One region of the Streptomyces sp. NPDC017246 genome, then DNA from elsewhere that is predicted to be linked to it. Evidence: riboswitches for the same ligand, from Rfam matches in the RefSeq annotation. Region 1 holds a riboswitch; each other region holds the start of a gene.
The links. A riboswitch is a leader RNA that binds a small molecule or an ion and turns the genes downstream of it on or off. The one in region 1 is predicted to bind cyclic di-AMP.
Positions count from the first base shown of each region.

Region 1 (5,594 bases):
CGTCAGCTGGCCCGCGCCTTCGCCGCCCGCACGTACGGGCAGCCCGCCGCACGGGTCGTCGGCGAGTACGAGTCCTTCGCGACGACCCTGGCGTTCCTGCGGGACCGGGCCCGGCGCGGTACGGCCGGGCCCGACTTCCCCGCCCGGGAGCAGGAGCTGCTGCACCATCTGTGGCAGCGCAGGGAGGTCGCCTCGCCCGCGCTCACGTACGCGGCGCGGGCGACGGGCCGGGTGTGGGCGCCGCCGCAGTACCTGGACTACGACGGCTACAACCCGTACCGCAGGTAGACGGTCCGCGGCCGGACCGCCGTCGGGAGGTCATCGGCCGGACCGCCGTCGGGAGGTCCCCGGTCGGCCCGCCGCCCGGAGGTCCCCGGTCAGACGGCCGAGGCCTCGGTCAGCAGGGTCAGCTCGGTGTCCGTGAGCGTGAGATCGGCCGCCGCGACGAGCGCCGGGACCTGCTCGACCGTACGCGCCGAGGCGATCGGCGCCGCGACGGTCGGGCGGGAGGCGAGCCAGGCGAGGGCGACGGTGGCGAGTTCGGCGCCGTGCGCCTCGGCGACCGTGTCGAGCGCGGAGAGCACGGCACGGCCCCGCTCGGTGTCCAGGTGCCCGCCGGCCCCGGAGGCGCGGACGCTGTCGACGGTGGCGCCGGGGCGGTACTTGCCGGTGAGGAAGCCGGCGGCGAGGCCGTAGTACGGGACGGCGGAGAGCCCGGCGTGCTCGACGGTCTCCAGGAGGGGGCCCTCGTAGGTGTCGCGGGAGACCAGGTTGTAGTGCGGCTGGAGGGCGACGTAACGGGCCAGGCCCTCGGCCTCGGCGAAGTCGAGGGAGGCGCGCAGCCGCTCCGGGGAGATGTTGGAGGCGGCGACGGCCCGCACCTTGCCGTCCTTCACCAGCTGGTCGAGGGCGGTGACGATCTCCTCGACGGGGACGGACTCGTCGTCGAAGTGCGTGTAGTAGAGGTCGATGCGGTCGGTGCCGAGGCGCCGCAGCGACTCCTCCGCGCCCGCCTTGATGGTGGTGGCGGAGAGGCCCTTGAAGTGGGGGTGGGCGCCGACCTTGGTGGCGACGAGGACGTCGTCGCGGTTGCCGCGCGAGGCGAGCCAGCGGCCGATGACGGTCTCGGACTCGCCGCCCCGGTTGCCCTCGGCCCAGGCCGAGTAGACGTCGGCGGAGTCGACGAAGTTGCCGCCCGCGGCGGTGTAGGCGTCGAGGACGGCGAAGGACTGTGCCTCGTCGGCGGTCCAGCCGAAGACGTTGCCGCCCAGGGCGAGCGGGAAGACGTGCAGGTCGGATCGGCCCAGCGGGCGGAGGGAGGTCATGGGTCGGTCAACCGTCCGCACCGCCGGGGCTATTCCGGGGTGGTGTCAGAGGCTGAGGCCCTTGGAGCGGAGCCACTGCGCCGGGTCGATGCCGTCACCGCCGGAGGTGTGCACCTCCATGTGGAGGTGGGCGCCCGTGACGTTGCCGGTGGCGCCGACGCGGCCGATCGTCTCGCCGGTGCCCACGGTCTGGCCCGCGCCGACCGTCATGGACGAGAGGTGGCAGTACCAGACCTCGGTGCCGTCCTCCAGCTCCAGGACGATGCGGTAGCCGTACGAGCCGGACCAGCCCGCCGACTTCACGGTGGCGCCGTGGACGGCCTTGAGCGGGGTACCGGTGGGAGCGGCGAAGTCGAGGCCCGTGTGGTAGCCGGAGGACCACATCGAACCGGACTGCATGTAGGTGGCGCTGAGGCTGTACGAGGAGAGCGGCATCGAGTAGCTCGCGGCCAGCTTGGCGAGGCGCTCGGCCTCGGCCTTCGCCTCGGCTGCCGCTTCCGCCTTCGCCTTGGCCTCCGCCTCGGCCTTGGCCTTCGCCTCGGCGGCCGCCTTCTCCGCCGCGTCGGCCTTCGTCTTCGCCTCCGCGGCGGCCTTCTCCGCCGCCGCCTTCTCCGCCGCGGCCTTCTCGGCGGCGTCGGCGGAGGCCTGCTGCTGCTCGGCCTGCTGGAGGATGCGGGCCCGCAGGGCCTCGCCCGCGTCGCCGGCGCCGGTCACGGCCTGCGCGGTCCGGCCGGTCGCCGCGTCCTGCGTGTCGTCGAGGGTGGCGTACGTGGCGACGGTGAGCGGGTTCGGGTTGGCGCGGGCCGCGCTGACCGTCTCGTGGGTCTCCTCGGGGAGGAGGTCGCCGACACCGGGAAGGTCGTGGGGGTCCGGCAGGTGGAGGTCCGGGAGGTCGGGAAGGTCCGGGAGCGATATGGCCACCGGGGGCTTCTCCTGCGCGGTGGCGAGGCCGCCCGCGCCGACGGCCGCGATCACGCCGACACCGAGGACGGTGGAGGAACGGGCGAAGTTGGAGCGCTGCTTGACGACCCGGTGACGGCCGCCGGAACGGTTCTGGGCGCGGAGGGAGTCCTCGGTGGGATTCCACTCGGTGTCCGGGGCGGAAGGACCCGCACCACCACCGAAGGCATCGAAGGGGGCTTCGGGTGCGGGAGTGTTGGACGCCACGAAGGCGCGCTCCTTTCCTTCCTTCTCGCCTACCGGGTTAGCTGACGGGTTCGGAGCAGGAAGGTCTCCTACGGGCACGGTCGCACCAGGTGCGAAGGGCCCGATTCACCCCAAGTAGTGGTTCCCCGGTTCCTTTTCAGGATTCGGCGCGTGCGCACGGTGCCGCCTCTTGCGACGGCTGGGACGACCGCGCTGCGTTATCGAACGTTAATAGACAGGGGGTCCCGATTCCAAGCCGTTCCTCTTGATCATTCATTGAATTGGGAGGGAATGGCCCGAGTTGACCCCCCTTCAGTAAGGGGCCGTGGAACTCTCGCGATCTGACGTTATGTCAATTGTTATCGCAGCGACACCCCGCGACTACGGCCGGTGACCGGGCCTGCGGCCGGGCCCGCCACGGGTGCCGCCGGGACCGCCCGGCGGCACCACCGGCATCGTCCGGCGCCGTTCCGGCTGCCCCGCCGCCGGACGGCTCACCGCGAGCAGCGCCATGTCGTCCGTCGACCCGCCGCCCGTGTGCAGCCGTACGTCGCCCACCAGCGCGTCGAGCAGCTCCTCGGGGCCCGGGAAGATCCGGCCGGCCAGGCGTTCCCCCGGGTCGTAGAAGACACCCGCCGCGTTCCGCGCCTCCGAGAGGCCGTCGGTGTAGAAGAGCAGCGTCGCTCCCGGCGGGTAGGGCCGCCCCTCGGCCCGGTCCGGCCACGCCGCCAGATCGCCCATGCCGAGCGGCAGCGCCGGCTCGCTCGGCTCCAGCGCCTCCAGACGCCCGTCCGCGTACAGCATCAGCGGGGGCGGATGCCCGCGGTTGACGACCCGTACGAAACCCTCGAAGGTGCCCCCTCCGTCGCCGCGCGGGATCTCGGCGAGGACGGCGGTGGTGAACCCCTCGAAGGCGTCGAGCCCGTCCCGGCGGGTGCCCTCCCGGGCGAGGGCCCGTTCGAGGCGCTCCGCCACGCCCTCCAGGGTCCGCTCCTGCTCGGCCGCCTCCCGGAAGGCCCCGATGACGACGGCCACGGCCTCGACCGCGTCCAGCCCCTTGCCGCGGACGTCGCCGAGCACCAGCCGCACCCCGTAGGGGGTGTCCTGGACGGCGAACAGGTCGCCGCCGATGAACGCGTCCGCCTGCGCCGCCTCGTAACGGGCCGCGCACTGCAGCCCGCCGATCCGCTCGGCGGGCATCGGCAGCACCGCCTTCTGCGCGGTCTCCGCGATGACCCGCGCGGAGGCCAGCCGCTCGCCGCTGCGGCGCACGACCCGGTTGATGAGCAGGGCGAGCGCGGCGACCGTGAGGACGGTCAGGGTCTCGGTCAGGGACGGGATGTCGGTGATGGTGCCGTTGTAGTGGTGCAGCTCGACGGAGGCGAGGACGGCCGCGATCCCGGTGAGGAGCGTCGTGAGGGTGGAGAAGAAGGGCGCGGCGATCAACGGGGCCGCGGAGAAGAGCGGCGCCGCCGTGTAGGTGGCCGGTGTCAGCAGGTCGAAGACGACACCGCCCAGGATGATCAGCGGCGGCAGTGCCCGGATGAACTTCCGGGCACGGGGGTACGGGCGGCGGCCCCCGCCGCCCCGCCGCCCGCCGAACGCTCCTGGGGGGTGCCCCACCTGTGCTCCCCTCCCCCGTCCGTACCCGGGCGCGGCCCGTACCGCGCCCTCCCAGGGTGGCCGCGGCCCCGCGGGGCGGCGACTCCCACGGGGCCGACTGGCGTACGGCCCGGGCACGCGCGCGTGCGACGGCTCAGTCCGCCGCCGCGGCACCCTCCGCCAGCCGGCCCCCGCGCGCCAGGAGCGCCATCGCCGCCGCACACGTCAGGCCCACCGCGCACAGCGCGAGCCACGGCATCGCCGACCATCCGGTCACATCGAGCAGCGCGCCCGTCCCCAGGTTCCCGAGGGTGATCCCGATCCCGCAGACCGTGTTGTAGAGCCCGTAGTGGGTGGCCACCCAGCGCCCCCGGGACAGGGCGACGACGGTGTCCATCTCGTAGGGGTAGAGCACCGCGTTCGCGACGGCCAGGACCGCCGAGCAGGACAACAGCCCCACCAGGCCCCGCCCCAGGGCGGCCGGGATCAGGAAGGCCCCGCCCATCAGGGCGAGCCCGAGGACCAGACACCGCTCCCGGCTCAGCCGCCGCTTGCACCAGGCCGTGATCCGCAGCTGCCCGGCGAGCGCGACCAGGGCGGAGACGACGAAGAGCGCCGTCGTGGGCCCCGTACCGCCCGCCGCGAGCGGCAGCGCCAGATAGACCTGGAAGGACAGCACGTACGAGCCGGTCATGGCGAGCGAGAAGAGCCAGAAGGTGCGGTGGGCGAGCACCGTGCGGAACTGCCCCCGCTCCTCCCCCGCCGGCGCCGGCTTCCCCCGCCGTACGGGCATGTACCTGAGCTGCACCAGGGTCAGTCCGGCGAACAGCACCGCCGCCACCCCGCACGTCAGCCGGAACGACACCCCTGTCAGGGCCACCCCCACGAGCGGCCCGAGCAGGATGCCCGCCTGGTAGTAGACGTTGAACAGCGCGAAGGCCTCCACCCGGCGCTCCTCCCCCGCCTCCGCCGCGAGACAGGCCCGTACCGCGGGGTTGAACAGCGCCCCCGCGAGACCGGTCGCGAGCGAGGCGACGACCAGCATCGGCAGCGACTGGGCGAAGGCCAGCGCCCCGAAGCCGGCCGTCCGCAGCGCACAGCCCGCCACGATCAGCGGCTTGAAGCCGAGCCGGTCGGCGAGCGCCCCGCCGACGAGGAACATGCCCTGCTGGGAGAGGTTCCGGGCGCCGAGCACCAGCCCCACCGCCCAGGCGGCCATGCCGAGCCCGTCCGCGAGGTGCGCGGCCAGGTACGGCATCAGCATGTAGAAGCCGAGGTTGATGGTGAGCTGGTTGAGGAAGAGGAGCCGCACGGCCGGCTCGAAGGTACGGCTCTGCTTCCACACCCCGCCCCGGGGAGCCGCCGTCGTGGTGCTCAACGGGCCCGCCCCGCCCGGTCCAGGACCTTGCGGGTCCAGCCGTCGACGGGCGCGCCCGCCTCGAATCCGGCCGGGTCCTCCCGTACGGGTCCGGCGAGAAGGCCGTGCGCCGCGCAGAACTCGTCGTTGAAGACGGTGTCGAA
Region 1 covers NZ_JBIRMW010000002.1:1,931-7,524, forward strand. Annotated here, with positions in the region: gene ACH4MY_RS04570 (PrsW family intramembrane metalloprotease) at 1-288, shown strand, start outside; gene ACH4MY_RS04575 (aldo/keto reductase) at 378-1,325, opposite strand; gene ACH4MY_RS04580 (M23 family metallopeptidase) at 1,371-2,492, opposite strand; cyclic di-AMP (ydaO/yuaA leader) riboswitch at 2,504-2,651, opposite strand; gene ACH4MY_RS04585 (PP2C family protein-serine/threonine phosphatase) at 2,853-4,094, opposite strand; gene ACH4MY_RS04590 (MFS transporter) at 4,228-5,451, opposite strand; gene ACH4MY_RS04595 (PLP-dependent cysteine synthase family protein) at 5,448-5,594, opposite strand, start outside.

Region 2 (5,594 bases), on a different contig from region 1:
GATCGGCGGCGAACAGCGTGCCCGTACGCCCGAAGCCGGTGGCGATCTCGTCGAGGACCAGCAGCACGTCGTGCGCGTCGCAGGCCTCGCGCAGCACCCGCAGGTACGCCGGGTCGTGGAAGCGCATCCCGCCCGCTCCCTGCACCACCGGCTCCACGATCACGGCGGCCAGTTCGTGCGCGTGCCTCCCGATCTCGGTCCGCAGCAGCTCCGCGTACGACTCCTCGTACGCGGCCGGCGGGGCGTCCACGAACACCTGCCGCTGGAGCACCCCCGACCACAGCTCGTGCATCCCGCCCTGCGGGTCGCACACCGACATGGGCTGCCAGGTGTCCCCGTGGTAGCCGCCGCGCCAGGTGAGCATCCGCTGCTTCTCGGGACGGCCGAGCGAGCGCCAGTACTGCAGACACATCTTGACCGCGACCTCGACGGACACGGAGCCCGAGTCGCTGAGGAAGACGTGCCGCAGCGGCTCGGGGGTGATCTCGACGAGCCGGGTGGCGAGCCGGACGGCCGGCTCGTGGGTGAGCCCGCCGAACATGACGTGGCTCATCCGGTCGAGCTGGCCGCGTACCGCCTCGTTGAGCACGGGGTGGTTGTAGCCGTGGATCGCCGACCACCAGGAGGACATGCCGTCGATCAGCTCGGCCCGTCCCTGGGAGGGTTCGGCGAGCCGCAGGCGTACGCCGGAGGCGGACTCGACGACCAGCGGGTCCGTACGTCCCGGCATGGGGCCGTACGGATGCCAGACGTGCGCCCGGTCGAGGGCGATGAGCTCGTCGTTCCGCACGGCCGTCACGCGTTCGGGGCGAGGTCCGTGCCGGCGCCCCGGCGGCGCACCGCGACCAGATCGGTCCGGGCCTGGTTCGCCGCGGTCTCGACGGGGTCCGCCTGCTCGGCAGCCGGAGCGTGGCCCCCGCACGGCCCGCAGCCGCCGCCCGCCTCGGCGTGCGCACCGCAGCCCGCGCCCTCGGCCGAGGCCTCCGAGCCACAGCCGGCCGACGCCTGCGAGCCGCAGCCGCCGCCCGCCGCGGCGAGCGCGTCCGCGCGGTGCTTCGGCAGCGTGGTCGTGCCGGCGCCCTCCACCTCGAAGCCCGCGTCCGCGATCATGTCCAGGTCGGCCTGGCCGGCCTGGCCCTCGCTCGTCAGATAGTCGCCGAGGAAGATGGAGTTCGCGATGTTCAGCGCCAGCGGCTGCATCGAGCGCAGGTGCACCTCGCGTCCGCCCGCGATCCGGACCTCGACGTCGGGGCAGACGAACCGCACCATCGCCAGGATCCGCAGGCAGCGCTGCGGGGTCAGGTTCCACTCCTTGGCGAGCGGCGTCCCCTCGAAGGGGATGAGGAAGTTGACCGGCACCGAGTCGGAGTCCAGCTCGCGGAGCGCGTAGACGACGTCGACGAGGTCCTCGTCGGTCTCGCCCATGCCCGCGATCAGACCCGAGCAGGCGGACAGACCGGCGGCGTGCGCCTTCTGCACGGTGTCCACCCGGTCGGCGTACGTGTGGGTCTTGGTGATCCCCTCGTACGTCGCCTCGGAGGTGTTCAGGTTGTGGTTGTACGCGTCGGCGCCGGCGTCCCGCAGCCGCTCCGCCTGACCGTCGGAGAGCAGACCGAGGCAGGCGCAGACCTCGACGCCCTCGTTCTGCTCCTTGATGGCCTCGATGGTCTTGCCGACCCGCTCGACGTCCCGGTCGGTCGGACCGCGGCCGCTCGCGACCAGACAGACCCGCTTGGCCCCGCCCGCGACACCGGCCGCGGCGGCCTGGGAGGCCTCGTCCGGCTTCAGCCAGGTGTACTTCAGGATCTCGGCCTTGGAGCCGAGGCGCTGCGAGCAGTACGAGCAGTCCTCGGGGCACAGCCCCGACTTCAGGTTCACCAGGTAGTTGAGCTTCACCCGGCGCCCGAACCACTGACGGCGCACCTTGCCGGCCGCCGCCACCACATCGAGCAGTTCGTCGTCGGAGGTCGCCAGGACGGCGAGCGCTTCTTCACGGGTCGGCAGCTCGCGCCGCAGCCCCTTCTCCACCAGCGTGTTCAGCAGGTCCATAACCGCTGATCCTTGCCTACCGCCCGCCCCCGGGCCAAGGAGGATCCGAACAAACGCCCCCGATAGAGGTGTGTGGATGACCACATCCCGACCTCGGCACGCTCCGGTTAGGGTCTGTGCGCTGCCTACAAAAGGATCGCCGAATGCCACAGGCCGACGACGCGCGGGCCGCGGGCCCGCGCCGTACCGCGTTCGACTGGACCGACGCCGAGGCGCGCCGCCGGGCGGACGCCGGTCTCGTCCGTACGCTGAGGCCCCGGGCGGCCGAGTCGGAGCTGCTCGACCTGGCGAGCAACGACTATCTCGGGCTCACCCGCCGGCCGGAGGTCACCGAGGCGGCGGCCGAGGCGGCGAGGCGCTGGGGCGCGGGCTCCACCGGCTCACGGCTCGTCACCGGCACCACCCGGCTGCACACCCGCCTGGAGCGGGAGCTCGCCGACTTCTGCGGTTTCGAGGCGGCCCTCGTCTTCTCCTCCGGCTACACCGCCAACCTGGCGGCGCTCACCGCGCTCGGCGGCCGGGACTCCCTCGTCGTCTCCGACGCCTCGAACCACGCGTCGATCGTGGACGGCTGCCGCCTCGCGCGCGCCGAGACGGCCGTCGTTCCGCACACCGATCCCGAGGCCGTACGCAAGACCCTCGACGCGCACCCCGGGCGGCGGGCCCTGGTCGTCAGCGACTCGGTCTTCTCCGTCGACGGGGACAAGGCCCCGCTGCCGGAGCTCGCCGCCGCCTGCCGGGCGCACGGCGCGGGGCTCGTGGTGGACGACGCCCACGGCCTCGGTGTCCTCGGCGATGGGGGCCGCGGCGCCCTCCACGGGGCCGGGCTCGCAGGCGACGAGGACGTCGTCGCCACCCTGACCCTCTCCAAGTCCCTCGGCAGCCAGGGCGGCGCCGTCCTCGGCCCGGCCCGGGTGATCGAGCACCTGGTGAACGCGGCCCGCACCTTCATCTTCGACACCGGGCTCGCCCCCGCCGCCGCGGGCGGCGCGCTCGCGAGCCTGCGCCTGCTCGTGGCCGAACCGGGTCTCGCCGAGCGGGCCCGTACCGTCGCCACCACCCTGCACCGGCTGCTCACGGACGCGGGGCTCACGGCGGCGCGGCCCGACGCGGCCGTGGTCTCGGTGCGGGCCCCCTCCCCGGAGGCGGCCCTGCGGTGGGCGGCGGACTGCCGCGAACAGGGACTGGCGGTGGGCTGCTTCCGGCCCCCGTCCGTACCCGACGGCATCTCGCGGCTGCGGCTCACGGCCCGCGCCGATCTGACGGACGCGCTGATCGAACAGGCGGTGGAGACGATCCTGCGTACCGCGCCCTCCGCCCGGCAGGGGTGACGGGCGGCCCAAGAGCGTTCCCGGGCAGCAGAGTTCACCGCTTCGGGCGACAGATGGGGACATATCTTGGTGGAACGCCGCACGGCGCGGCACGATCGGTGGCACTCTGACGCGAAGCGCAATCCGGGGCATTGGCCCCGGCGGGAAAGGGACAGCGTCGCCATGGCAGATCACCAGGAAGCAACCCTCACCCTGCCGAGCGAGCCCGCCTCGGTCCCCACGGCCCGGAGGTACGTCGCGGAGGTCCTCGTGGAGTGGGGCCTCGACGATGCCGCGGACATCGCGGACGCGATCCGGCTGATCGTCTCCGAGCTGGCCACCAACGCCGTCCTGCACACCCTCGGTCAGTCGCCCACGTTCACGGTCGACGTCCGGCTGGAACGCGAGGAACAGCTCCACATCGGTGTCACCGACAGCCATCCACGCCGCCCGCGCCGCCTCCCGGCGGCGGTTCAGCAGGACAACGGCCGCGGCCTGGTCATCATCCGCGTACTGGCCGCGGAGGCGGGCGGCCGTCTCTCGGTGACACCGACCGCGGACGGCGGCAAGACGGTCTGGATCACCGTGCCGTGGACCGTGGTCCCCGTCGTGAGCTGCTGACGGGGTCCCGGGGGTACGGCGGCGCCACCGCACCCCTCACGGACGGACCGTCACCGCCGCCTGATCAGCGGACGCGGCCGTAGTAGACCTTCGACGACCAGATCTTGTCGAGCTTCACCCAGGAACCCGTCTTGGGCGAGTGCCAGATCCTGCCGCTGCCGGCGTAGATCCCCACGTGGTAGACGCGTCCACCGGAGTGGAAGAAGACCAGGTCCCCCTTCTGCCGGCTGGAGGCGGAGATGTGCCGGGTCTTGTTGTACTGCTGCTGCGCGGTGCGGGGCAGCGACTTGCCCGCCTTCTTGTACGCGTAGAGCGTCAGCCCGGAGCAGTCGAACCTGGAGGGCCCGGTGCTCCCGTACCCGTACGGGGCTCCCTTCTTGGACGCGGCGACGCTCAGTGCCTTGTTCGCGTGCGTGGTGGCTGCCTGGGCCTCCGATGCCGCACCTGGTGCGAACAGCGTGCCGCCGACGGCGGCGAGGGTGAGAGCCGAGACGGCTCCGGCCCGGGACAGCAGGGACGGGACATGCATCTGCGCGGTCATGCGCAACCCTTCGTCAGCCGCCTGCGAAGGATGACCTGTCGGGTTCGGGCTGGCGAAGATGCCCGGCCGCTGACGCGGCTTCACCCCAAGGGACTGCCCCGCTGTCGAAACAGCGCGTCAGTCCCGTAAAAATCGGGTCCTCCACTCCTGCCGATCCACTCCTGTCGACCAGACGTCCGGGACAGCGGCAGGACTCGGCGTCCGCCCGGACCGCCCCGCCGCGGCGGCGGGGGCTTGTCGTCGACAGGGATCTTGACCCACACCAGGGTCGAAATCCGAGCTGAAACGGCGATATGTGAGGCTCCTCACGACTGATCCATTCGGGTGGACAGGAAGCCTTTGTGATCTTCGTAGGTGTGGCCGACGAGCCCCGCACCAGCAGCGGAACGCCCCATTCCGCCAAATGCGTACACCTGTTGTGCAACTCACCCGGCACATATGTCGACTCGTCGACTACGCCGAACGGGGGAGCGATTCTGCGGTGCGCGTCGGCCGTCCGGACCTCGACACGACACGCGGGAATGTCAACTCGCGCGGGAGTGGGGGACGGTGACCCGGCCGGTCCTGCGCTCCCCGTCCAACACCCTTAAGGCACGCGCCAAGGTGTCCGTGTGGACCTCGTTCTCGCCCCGCGTATGCATGAGCGTCAGGGCTTGGAGGAGTGCCTCGGCCCGCTTCACCAGGGCTTGTGCCGCGCGCAGGGCTCCATAGGTATGCGTACTCCTGGATGGATTGATCTTCCCAAGGAGGTCGGCGACTTCGAGGTAGGCGTCGACGAGTTCACCCTCCGCGCGGGTCAGCGCGGGCAGCGGGGGCAGCTCGGGAACCACGGCCGGCTCACCGCGCCGCGCCGCCGGAGGCCGCGCTCCGGCTCGTGACGACGTGGTCCACCAGGCCGTACGCGACCGCGGCCGGCGCGTCCAGGACCGTGAGGCGGTCGAGGTCGGCGTCGATCCGCTCCGGGGTCTGCCCGGTGGCCTCGGTGAGCATCCCGGCCACCAGGGCGCGGAGTCGGAGCATCTCGCGCGCCTGGAGGTCGAGGTCGCTCGGCTGACCCTGCATCGGCTCCTCCG
Region 2 covers NZ_JBIRMW010000007.1:315,303-320,896, reverse strand. Annotated here, with positions in the region: gene ACH4MY_RS19025 (adenosylmethionine--8-amino-7-oxononanoate transaminase) at 1-790, opposite strand, end outside; gene bioB (biotin synthase BioB) at 796-2,049, opposite strand; gene ACH4MY_RS19015 (8-amino-7-oxononanoate synthase) at 2,193-3,380, shown strand; gene ACH4MY_RS19010 (ATP-binding protein) at 3,543-3,980, shown strand; gene ACH4MY_RS19005 (C40 family peptidase) at 4,045-4,521, opposite strand; cyclic di-AMP (ydaO/yuaA leader) riboswitch at 4,524-4,646, opposite strand; gene ACH4MY_RS19000 (hypothetical protein) at 5,046-5,351, opposite strand; gene ACH4MY_RS18995 (ClpP family protease) at 5,359-5,594, opposite strand, start outside.
Region 2: linked by a shared signal. The riboswitch ahead of ACH4MY_RS19005 (C40 family peptidase) and the one ahead of ACH4MY_RS04580 (M23 family metallopeptidase) in region 1 are both predicted to bind cyclic di-AMP.

Region 3 (5,594 bases), on a different contig from region 1:
CGGCTGCGGCTCCTTCACCAACAAGGTTGATCTGACGCGGACCATTGTGGACCGTGCCACCGACAACGCCGACCGCGACCCGGAAGAGGGACATCTCGAACGGGCGGGAACTTCGCCAGGTGTCGGCGCGCTTGCATACAGTGGCAGGACTTTTTCACATCGCGATCGAAGGGACGTACATGCCCATGGGTCACACGGCCACGGCCGAGGCCGGCTCCGGCGGCCTGACAGCGACCGAGCACCGGTTGGCGAACGGCCTGCGTGTGGTGCTGTCGGAGGACCACCTGACCCCGGTCGCCGCGGTCTGCCTCTGGTACGACGTCGGCTCGCGTCACGAGGTACCGGGCCGCACGGGCCTCGCCCACCTCTTCGAGCACCTGATGTTCCAGGGCTCGAAGCAGGTCCACGGGAACGGGCACTTCGAGCTGGTGCAGGGCGCCGGCGGCTCGCTCAACGGCACGACGAGCTTCGAGCGCACCAACTACTTCGAGACCATGCCCACACACCAGCTGGAGCTCGCGCTCTGGCTGGAGGCCGACCGCATGGGCTCGCTGCTCGCCGCCCTGGACGACGAGTCCATGGAGAACCAGCGGGACGTCGTCAAGAACGAGCGCCGCCAGCGCTACGACAACGTGCCGTACGGCACGGCCTTCGAGAAGCTGACCGCCCTCGCCTACCCGGAGGGCCACCCGTACCACCACACGCCGATCGGCTCCATGGCCGACCTGGACGCGGCGACCCTGGAGGACGCGCGGAACTTCTTCCGCACGTACTACGCCCCGAACAACGCGGTGCTGTCCGTCGTCGGCGACATCGACCCGGAGCAGACCCTCGCCTGGGTCGAGAAGTACTTCGGCTCCATCCCCGGCCACGACGGCAAGCCCGCGCCGCGCCCCGGCGACCTGCCCGAGGTCATCGGCGAGCAGCTGCGCGAGGTCGTCGAGGAGGACGTCCCGGCCCGCGCGCTGATGGCGGCCTACCGTCTGCCGCACGACGGCACGCGCGAGTGCGACGCCGCCGACCTGGCCCTGACGGTTCTCGGCGGCGGTGAGTCCTCGCGGCTGCACAACCGTCTGGTCCGCCGCGACCGTACGGCCGTCGCCGCCGGATTCGGCCTGCTGCGGCTGGCCGGCGCGCCCTCGCTGGGCTGGCTGGACGTCAAGACCTCGGGAGGTGTCGAGGTCCCGCAGATCGAGGCGGCCGTCGACGAGGAGCTCGCCCGGTTCGCCGCCGAGGGCCCCACGCCCGAGGAGATGGAGCGCGCGCAGGCCCAGTTGGAGCGCGAGTGGCTCGACCGGCTCGGCACGGTAGCGGGCCGCGCCGACGAACTCTGCCGGTTCGCCGTGCTGTTCGGTGACCCGCAGCTCGCCCTCACCGCCGTCGACCGGGTCCTGGACATCACCGCCGACGAGGTGCGTGAGGCCGCCGCGGCCACGCTGCGCCCCGACAACCGCGCGGTGCTGGTCTACGAGCCCCTGGCGACCGAACAGAGCGACAGCGACGAGGAAGAGGGAGCGGACCAGTGACCGACGCTGCCGCGTCTTTGACGAGCATGGACTTCCACCCGCAGCCGACGCCGGGCGTCGCCAGGCCCTGGGCCTTCCCGGCCCCGGACCGCGGCGCCCTGGACAACGGTCTGACGGTGCTGACCAGCCACCGCCCCGGCCAGCAGGTCGTGGCCGTGGAGATCTTCCTCACGGCCCCGCTGGACGCCGAGCCCGCCGGTCTCGACGGTGTCGCCACCATCATGGCCCGCGCGCTCTCCGAGGGCACCGACAAGCACAGCGCCGAGGAGTTCGCGGCCGAACTGGAGCGCTGCGGCGCCACGCTCGACGCGCACGCCGACCACCCGGGCGTACGGGTCTCCCTGGAGGTTCCCGTCTCCCGGCTGCCCAAGGCGCTCGGTCTGGTCTCCGAGGCCCTGATCGCGCCGGCCTTCCTCGACACCGAGATCGAGCGTCTGGTGCGCAACCGCCTGGACGAGATCCCGCACGAGACGGCCAACCCGGCCCGTCGTGCCGCCAAGCAGCTCTCCAAGGAGCTCTTCCCGGCCGAGTCCCGGATGTCCCGGCCGCGCCAGGGCACCGAGGAGACCGTCGAGGCGATCGACGCCGCCGCGGTCCGCGCCTTCTACGAGGCGTACGTGCGGCCCGCCACCGCCACCGCCGTGGTCGTCGGCGACCTGACCGGCGTCGACCTGGACAAGGTCCTCGCCGAGACGCTGGGCGCCTGGACCGGCGAGCCGGCCGAGCCGCTCCCGATGCCGCCGATCACCGCCGACGACACCGGACGGGTCGTCGTCGTGGACCGTCCCGGCGCCGTCCAGACCCAGTTGCTGATCGGCCGGGTCGGCTCCGACCGGCACGACAGCGTCTGGCCGGCCCAGGTCCTGGGCACGTACTGCCTCGGCGGCACCCTCACCTCGCGGCTCGACCGGGTCCTGCGCGAGGAGAAGGGCTACACGTACGGCGTGCGGGCCTTCGGGCAGGTGCTCCGCTCCGACGGCAGGGGGAACGGCGCCGCGATGCTCGCCATCAGCGGTTCCGTCGACACCCCCAACACCGGACCGGCTCTTGACGACCTGTGGAAGGTGCTGCGGACGCTGGCCGCCGAGGGGCTCACGGACGCCGAGCGCGAGACCGCCGTGCAGAACCTGGTCGGGGTCGCGCCGCTCAAGTACGAGACGGCCGCCTCGGTCGCCGGGACGCTCGCCGACCAGCTCGAGCAGCACCTCCCGGACGACTACCAGGCCCAGTTGTACGCGCGTCTGGCCGAGACGGGCACGGTCGAGGCGACCGCGGCCGTCGTGAGCGCCTTCCCGGTGGACCGGCTCGTCACGGTCCTGGTGGGCGACGCGGCGCAGATCGCGGAGCCGGTGCGTGCGCTCGGCATCGGTGAAGTGACCGTCGTGACCGGCTGATTCGACCGGTCCGGCCGCTGCGGAAAGGCTGATTCCGGAGCGCCGGTGCTTCTGACACGGCAACAGGAGGACCCCGACGGCATGGTTCGTCGGGGTCCTCCCGTATGTCCGTATTGGCGGCAAGGGTGATCGTATGGTCTGTGGCATGTCTTACAAAAATCGCGTCTGGTTGGTGATTGAAAGACGATCCGCATAGCGTCGGTGCGGCTGTTCGTCAGTGCACGTGCCGCACCCGCGGCATCGGACAGTCATCGCCGAGTCCCCGTCAGGCGCGAGCCTGGGGAGCCGGGGACCCATATGAAGTCCCTGGGGTGAATCGGGCGCCTTCGTCTCGTACGGAGGGGCTCGTAGGAGACCTTCCTGCTCCGAACCCGTCAGCTAACCCGGTAGGCGAGAAGGAAGGAAAGGATCAGCCACTACATGGCGTTCACCCGTGCCACCGGGAAGCACCGTGCTCCGAGCCGGACGGCGCGCCGCACCGTGGGCATCGCCGGCGTCGCGACGCTGGCCACCACCGGCGTCATCGGAACCCTCGCCTCCCCGGCGCTCGCCGCCGACACGGACCACCGTTCCGTCGAGGACACCGGCCTCACCAAGGTGATCACCGAGGACTCCCTCGCGGACCGGGTCAGCGCCCAGGTCGCCGCGCAGGAGCAGGAGGTCTTCGAGGCCGCCGCCAAGGCGAAGGCCGAGGCCGAGGCGAAGCGCAAGGCCGAGGCCCGGGCCAAGGAGATCCGCCAGGCCAAGGAGCGCGCCGCCCGCGAGGCCGAGCGCCGTCGCCTGGCCTCCTTCCAGCTCCCCGTCGCCGGCTCGTACGTGTCCACCGGCTACCAGACCGGTGGCTCGCTCTGGTCCTCCGGCAGCCACTCGGGCATCGACTTCCACGCCTCCTACGGCAGCAGCGTGGTCTCCGTCGGTTCCGGCACGGTCGTCGAGGCAGGCTGGGGCGGCGCGTACGGCAACAACATCGTCATCCGGATGCACGACGGCACGTACACCCAGTACGGTCACCTCTCGTCCATCGGGGTCTACGTCGGCCAGAGCGTCGAGCCGGGCCAGCAGATCGGCATCTCGGGCTCCTCCGGCAACTCGACCGGTCCGCACCTCCACTTCGAGGCGCGTACGACTTCCGAGTACGGCTCCGACATCAACCCGATCGCCTACCTGCGGACCCGGGGCGTCAACGTCTGACCCGCACCGCACCGCATCGCGTCGCAAAAGCCCCGGCTCGTACTGAGCCGGGGCTTTTCGTCGGTCAAAAGGCATCCATATTCCGCTGAGGCATCGGAAATTCCGGCGCGCTGCAATAGAGTCGCAGATCGGGCGCAGAACAGGCGCCGCTCGAATTGTCTCGCGCAGACCAAGGCGGAGGTCGGACATGCGCATTCCCGCGCACTCGGTATGCACGGCGATCCGGGACGACATCGTCTCCGGCGTCTTCGAGCGGGGCAGCCGGCTGACCGAGGAACAGCTCGCCCGTCGGTACGGGGTCTCCCGTGTCCCGGTCCGCGAGGCCCTGCGCACCCTGGAGTCCGAGGGCTTCGTCGTCACCCGCCGCCACGCGGGCGCGCATGTCGCCGAGCCCACCGAGCAGGAGGCGGCCGATCTGCTCGACATGCGGGCGCTGCTCGAACCCCTGGGGGCCGCACGCGCCGCCCAGCGGCGCACGGACGCCCATCTCAAGGTGCTGCGCGGCCTGGTCAGACTGGGTCAGGAGCGGGCCAGGCGCGGCCAGGGCGAGGATCTGCGCTCGCTCGGCGGCTGGTTCCACGAGACGCTCGCGCAGGCCTCCGGCAGTCCGGCCCTGACGGCGCTGCTGACCCAGCTGCGGCACAAGATCGCCTGGACGTACGCGGTCGAGCAGCCCGCCCAGCCGGTGGAGGCCTGGGCGGAGCACGGCGCGATCGTGGACGCCGTGGCGCGCGGTGACGCCGAGCGGGCGCGGGCGCTGACCGCGCTGCACGCCGAGCGCTCGCAGTCGCTGCACCGGCTCAAAAGGCCGGACCGCAGCCGTGTGAGGGTTTCGCAACATGCAGTCAACAGGGCGAGTGCCCGGAATTAACGTGCACGCCGTATACAAAGAATAGGAATTCGGCGCCGTTGTTCTGTGCTGCCCGAAAAGCGGGCGCCGGGAAAGCGAAAGGCCGTGACCGCCGGAATTTCGGCAGTCACGGCCTTTCGTCGTACGCGGTGGGGCGTACGGCGGGTTCGACCCGGATCAGACGGTCTCGGGGAGCTCGTCGAGACCCTCGGCGACCAGCTTCGCCAGACGGTCCAGAGCGGCCTCGGCGCCGTCGGCCTCCGAAGCGAGGACGATCTCCTCGCCGCCCTGCGCGCCCAGGCCGAGCACCGCGAGCATGGAGGCGGCGTTCACGGGGGTGCCGTCGGACTTGGCGATCGTCACCGGAACGCCGGAAGCCGTGGCGGCACGGACGAAGATGGACGCGGGGCGGGCGTGCAGGCCCTCGGCCCAGCCGACGTTGACGCGGCGCTCAGCCATGGTGTTGCCCTTCAAGTCTTAAGGGGTTGTCTAGACCAGTCTCTCACGGGATGCTGCGTGCTCGTGCCGACCTCCGGCCCGGGCCGGACCGCCTTTCGGCCCTCTCGCGCCGTGTACGGCGTGCTCCCCACCTTGCACGGAGCGCACTCGCCGCGCGACCGGTGCCGGGGCCGT
Region 3 covers NZ_JBIRMW010000018.1:107,665-113,258, forward strand. Annotated here, with positions in the region: gene ACH4MY_RS32390 (M16 family metallopeptidase) at 180-1,526, shown strand; gene ACH4MY_RS32395 (M16 family metallopeptidase) at 1,553-2,920, shown strand; cyclic di-AMP (ydaO/yuaA leader) riboswitch at 3,163-3,328, shown strand; gene ACH4MY_RS32400 (M23 family metallopeptidase) at 3,341-4,111, shown strand; gene ACH4MY_RS32405 (GntR family transcriptional regulator) at 4,299-4,982, shown strand; gene ACH4MY_RS32410 (HPr family phosphocarrier protein) at 5,139-5,420, opposite strand.
Region 3: linked by a shared signal. The riboswitch ahead of ACH4MY_RS32400 (M23 family metallopeptidase) and the one ahead of ACH4MY_RS04580 (M23 family metallopeptidase) in region 1 are both predicted to bind cyclic di-AMP.

Region 4 (5,594 bases), on a different contig from region 1:
GTCCACGTCCTCGATCCCGGGGACAGCGCGCACTTCGACTCGCTCACCCCGCACCGGATCGGGGCCGCGACCCCCGGCGGGGCCGAGCTGCTCTTCGTCCACACCCTGATGCAGAGTCCCGCGGCCGAGCTGTGCCTCGGCGACGGGACTCCGCACCGCCGCTGATCCCACGTCCTTCCTTCGGCAGAAAAGGATGAACATGTCCGAGAAGTCACGACCTGTCACCGGCGAAGAGCGAGGCGAGGGCAAGTTCCCCAAGGGTCTCGTCCTGCGCCTCTTCGCCTATCTGATCGCCGGGCACCTCTTCGCCGGCTTCCTCTACCTGCTCTTCATGCTCGGCGGGCAGAACCAGTAGATCCCGGTCACACCTCGGTGAGGAGCCGCTCCCGCAGGCGCGCGAGGGTCTCCGGGGCCAGCTTCAGGCCCTCGGCGAGGTAGGTGTCCACCGAGCCCCAGGTCGCCTCGATCGTCTCGAAGGCGCCCCGCAGGTACTCCACCCGCGCGTCGAACAGCGGGCTCAGCAGCTCCATCACCTCGGGCGACATCGCGTCCGGGGCGGTGGAGCTGCGGCGCACCTTGTAGCGGCGGTGCGGGTCGTTCGACTTCACGTAGTCGGCCTCGATCGCCTCCCGCTCGACGCCGAGGGCGAGCAGGGTGATCGCGATGGAGAGCCCGGCGCGGTCCTTGCCGGCCGCGCAGTGCATCAGGGCGGGGAGGCTGTCCTCCGCCAGGGAGTGCAGGACGCGGCTGTGCTCCGCGGTCCGCTCGACCACCATCTTTCGGTACGAGTCGGACATACGGGTGGCGGCCTTGCCGTCGCCCAGGATGTCCCGCAGCTGCTCGATGTCGCCGTCGCGGACCAGCTTCCAGAACTCCTTGCCGTCGGCGGGGTCGTTGAGCGGTATGTTCACGTTCCGCACGCCGGGGAGGTCCACGTCCGGACCCTCGATCTTGCGGTCGGCCAGGTTCCGGAAGTCGAAGACGGTGTGCAGGCCCAGCGAGTCGAGGAAGGCGACGTCCTCCTCGGTGGCGTGGGCGAGGTGGCCGCTGCGGAAGAGGCGGCCGGGGTGCACGGCACGCCCGTCCGTCGTCGGCAGGCCGCCCACGTCCCGGAAGTTGCGGACCTCGGCCAGCTCGGGCTCGTTCGTTTCGATGGGCGGGACCTGCGGCAGCTGCTGCGTCACGGATGCTCCTGATGGTCGACGTTCGGGTGCCCGACGCGAGATCGGTTCCAGGGGCAATCATCCAGGTGGCGGCCCTGCGGCGCACCCCCCTGGACGGGAATGGGTGATCTGTCCGAATTGAGGCGTTGTGCATAACGCGCCCTGTTTACAGGTGAGATGAGCCCGAGCGCGTGAGCAGCGTCATAGAAGTGACGGATCGTGGCCGGGGGCCCGGGGCAATTGCCGTACGGAAAAAGGAAATCGAAGGCCCGTCATCCACGGAGGGTGACCGGAATTCCGGGTGAAAGGCCGTACGGGGAAAGCCGGGAGAAATCATTGGCTTGTTCGCCCCGACCCGCTCGTCTAGCGTCACCGTCAATCCGGTCGGACCGCCGAATCCTGCCACCGTCCGGAATACCACTCATCCCATGCGTGGCAGGAGCGGGGGACCCAAGGAAGTACGCCGGTCCCGCGACGCAGGACGGCTTGGGGTGAAGCCGCGTGAGAACGCGGCCGGGCATCTCCAGTCCGAACCCGACAGCTCACCTCGCAGGCGCCGGAGAGGAATTCGCCATGCCCGCGACGGGTAAGCACCGCCGTCCCAAGATCAACCCCCTGACCCGCGGAATCGTCGCCGCCGGCACGGGAGGCGCCGTTGTCGCCCTCCCGTTCCTCGGCGCCACCGGCGCCTACGCCGCCGAGCAGGCCGCCCCGGCCGCCGCTCCCGGCCAGGCCGTCACCGCCGCCGCCCAGGTGAAGGCCCCCGCCACCGCCAAGGCGGCGCCCGCCACCGTGCGGGCCGCTCCGAAGACGTACTCCGTCGTGCGGGGCGACTACCTGTCGAAGATCGCCGCCGACCACCACCTCACGGGGGGCTGGCAGAAGCTGTACGCGGACAACCGCCAGGTCGTCGGCGAGAACCCCTCGCTCATCCTGCCCGGCATGAAGCTCACGCTCGGTGCCAAGAGCACCGCCGCCCCGAAGAGCGCCGCGCCCAAGGCCGCCGCCCCCAAGAGCGCCCCGAAGAGCTCCGCGAAGTCCTCGGCGAAGAACACCGACGAGGCCCCGCGCGCCTCCCGCGGCAGCGAGCGCGCGGCCGCCCCGGCCGCGAGCACGCAGTCCTCCGGCTCCTCCTCGGCCGGCGCGACCTCCTCCTCCGGCTGGTTCGCCCCCGTCAACGGCGGCATGTCCACCCCGTACCGCGCCGCGGGCTCGATGTGGTCCTCCGGCTACCACACCGGCGTGGACTTCATGGCCTCCACCGGCACCACGATCGTCGCGGTCGGCCCCGGCACCGTCTACTCCGCCGGCGACGGTGGCGCGTACGGCAACCAGGTCGTCATCCAGCACGCCGACGGCACCTTCTCGCAGTACGCCCACCTCTCCTCGATCGCCGTCTCCGCCGGCCAGACCGTAAGCGGCGGAGAGCGGATCGGCCTCTCCGGCGCGACCGGCAACGTCACCGGGCCGCACCTGCACTTCGAGATGCGCACCGGGCCGGAGTACGGCTCCGACATCGACCCGATCGCCACCCTGCGTCAGCACGGTGTGAACATCTGACGCCCCGTCGTCACTCGGAGGCCCGGCACACACGTGCCGGGCCTCCGGCGCGGTCCCGGTCTATTCCGGCTTGGCAAATTCTTTATCGGTGGCATATGTCACCCGGCGTCAACCCCTCCTTACGGTCGCGTAGGTCACATCCGAAAGGGAAGGATGTGCTCTCGTGGCAGACGATTCGAGATCAAGAGACAAGAACGCATTCGGGTCGTACGCGGCGATCGGTGACAGCTTCACCGAGGGCGTCGGGGACCCCGGCCCCGAGGGGACGTACGTCGGCTGGGCGGACCGCTTCGCGGTGCTGCTCGCCGACCAGCTGCCGGAGCACGACGCCTTCCGCTACGCCAATCTGGCCGTACGCGGGCGCCTCCTCGACCAGATCGTGGCGGAACAGGTCCCCCGGGCGAAGGAACTCGCCCCCGACCTGGTGACCTTCTGCGCCGGCGGAAACGACATCATCCGCCCCGGCACGGACCCCGACGACGTCGCCGAGCGCTTCGAGCGGGCCGTCGCCGACCTGACCTCCGCGGTCGGCACCGTCATGGTGACCACCGGCTTCGACACCCGCGACGTGCCCGTGCTCAAGCACCTGCGCGGCAAGATCGCCACCTACACCGCCCACGTCCGGGCCATCGCGGACCGCTACGACTGCCCGGTCCTCGACCTGTGGTCACTCCGGTCCGTGCAGGACCGGCGCGCCTGGGACGACGACCGGCTGCACCTCTCGGCCGAGGGGCACACCCGGGTGGCCCTGCGCGCCGCCCAGGTCCTCGGGCTGCCGGTGCCCGCCGACCCTGACCAGGCGTGGCCGCCCGTTCCCCCGCGCAACACGCTCGACGTGCGAAGGGACGACATCCACTGGGCGAAGGAGTACCTCGTGCCCTGGATCGGGCGCCGGCTGCGCGGCGAGAGCTCCGGCGACCACGTCGAGGCCAAGCGCCCCGACCTCATGCCCCTGTAGCTCCGGGGGAGGCCGGCGGGCGAAGGGCGGGAATCCGCTCAAGGACCCCGCCGGCGAACACGTCGTACAGCGGCAGCGTCTCCAGGTGGACGTAGCCGATGTGGCAGTCGCAGACGGCGAGGGGGCAGGCGCGGGGACGCAGGGCGGCGCGGTACGAGCCGTCGTACAGGTTCCCCAGCTCGGCCTTGACGAAGTGGCAGCGCCGCACCGTCCCCTCGCCGTCCACCGAGATCACCGACTCCCCGGTCCGGCACGGCAGCCCCGCGGAGCGGTGCGGATGCCGGCTGTAGGGGAAGAGCGGGTCGATCCGCGTCCACCCGGCCGCCTCGGCGTCGGTGTACGTGTGTCCCTCCGCCGCGTTCACCCAGAGGTAGACGTGCGACGGGAGGGCGGCCCGCAGCCGCCGGGCGTGCTCCGCGTGCTCGGGAAGCCCGACGACCCCGACGCTGAAGCGGATGCCCCGCTCCGCCAGCTCCCCGCACTTGGCGAGGAAGCGCTCGTACGGCGTCTGCCCCGGGTGGTACGTGCACCAGAGCGCCACGCCCTCCGGGTCCGCCTTCGCCAGCCAGTCGGTCCGGCAGCTCAGATTGGTCTGGATCGCCACCCGCTCCACGTGGGGGAGCCGAGACAGCTCGACCAGCGCCCGCCGGTACCAGGAGCGGACCAGGCCCTCGCCCCACGGGGTGAAGAGGATCCGCAGCCGGTCCCCGGTCTGCCCGGCGGCCCACCCGGTGAACCGTTCGAGCGCGGCCCGGTCGGCGCGCAGCCGCTCCCGGCTGTCCCGGCGCTTGGCGAAGGGGCAGTACGGGCAGTCGAAGTCGCAGGAGGCGAGCGGGCCCCGGTAGAGCAGCGTGAGGTCCATGCCCCGGTGCGTGCGCGAGGGCGGTGTCAGGTCCATGCGCGCCCGCTACTTCGGCTCGTACGCGGCCATCGCGGCCCGCACCGAGGGGGAGAAGAGCTCCGGGCCGAGGCCGTCCGAGTGGGCGAGGCCCTCCGGGGACAGCCGCAGGAGCCCGGCCGGCGCCTCTTCGTCCAGCCACCCGAGCACCTCGAACCGGCCCAGCTCCGCCGGGAAGTCCGCGAACGGCGAGGCGCCGAACCGCTCCTCGTACCCGGCGAGCGGCATGCCCTCCGCCTGGAGCAGCGACTGGAGCAGATGGCGGCGACGGGCCTCCCCGGCGTCCACCCACCGGCCGACCTCGGCACGCGAGAAGTCCTCCGTCCCCGTGTAGGCGTCGATGATCGTACGGATCTCCCGCATGTCGACCGCGTAGTCGAAGGAGTAGTGGAGGGCCGAGGTGTACGAGCGGGCCCCGCAGCCCAGGCCGATCATCCCGTCGGTCTGGCAGGCGTAGTCGTCGGGGCCGAGCGGTGCGGCGTCCGTCCGCCGGAACATCCGCATCGACACCTGCTCGTACCCGTGGGAGAGGAGATGGTCGCGGCCGTACCGGTACAGCCGCAGCCGCTGCTCGTCCCACTCCAGGTCGGCGGCGGGGGAGAGCCGGCGGCCGAGGCCCGTGAGCGGCCGGACGTACAGCGGGTAGAGGTACAGCTCCTCCGGGCGCCAGACGAGGGCGGCGTCGAGCGAGGACCGCCAGGTCCTCTCGGTCTGGCCGTCGATCCCGTAGATCAGGTCGATGTTGAGCACCGGGACGCCCGTGTCCCGGATCCGGCCGAGGGCCGACTCGACGTCGGCGCGGTGCTGCGGCCGGACGGCCGCCCGCGCCTCGGCCTCCACGAAACTCTGCACCCCGATGCTGAGCCGGGTCGCGCCCCGCTCGGCGAGCAGGGCCAGGCGGTCGGCGGTCGCGGTGGCGGGCGAGGTCTCCACGGACAGCGGCACCGCCCGCAGATCCACCCCCGTCCGCTTCTCGGCGATGTCGCAGAGCCGCTCCAGCTCGGCGGCAGTCAGG
Region 4 covers NZ_JBIRMW010000001.1:620,817-626,410, reverse strand. Annotated here, with positions in the region: gene ACH4MY_RS02790 (helix-turn-helix domain-containing protein) at 1-165, shown strand, start outside; gene ACH4MY_RS02785 (DUF6126 family protein) at 200-355, shown strand; gene ACH4MY_RS02780 (tyrosine-protein phosphatase) at 363-1,184, opposite strand; cyclic di-AMP (ydaO/yuaA leader) riboswitch at 1,544-1,732, shown strand; gene ACH4MY_RS02775 (peptidoglycan DD-metalloendopeptidase family protein) at 1,737-2,723, shown strand; gene ACH4MY_RS02770 (SGNH/GDSL hydrolase family protein) at 2,887-3,681, shown strand; gene ACH4MY_RS02765 (STM4011 family radical SAM protein) at 3,668-4,543, opposite strand; gene ACH4MY_RS02760 (STM4012 family radical SAM protein) at 4,589-5,594, opposite strand, start outside.
Region 4: linked by a shared signal. The riboswitch ahead of ACH4MY_RS02775 (peptidoglycan DD-metalloendopeptidase family protein) and the one ahead of ACH4MY_RS04580 (M23 family metallopeptidase) in region 1 are both predicted to bind cyclic di-AMP.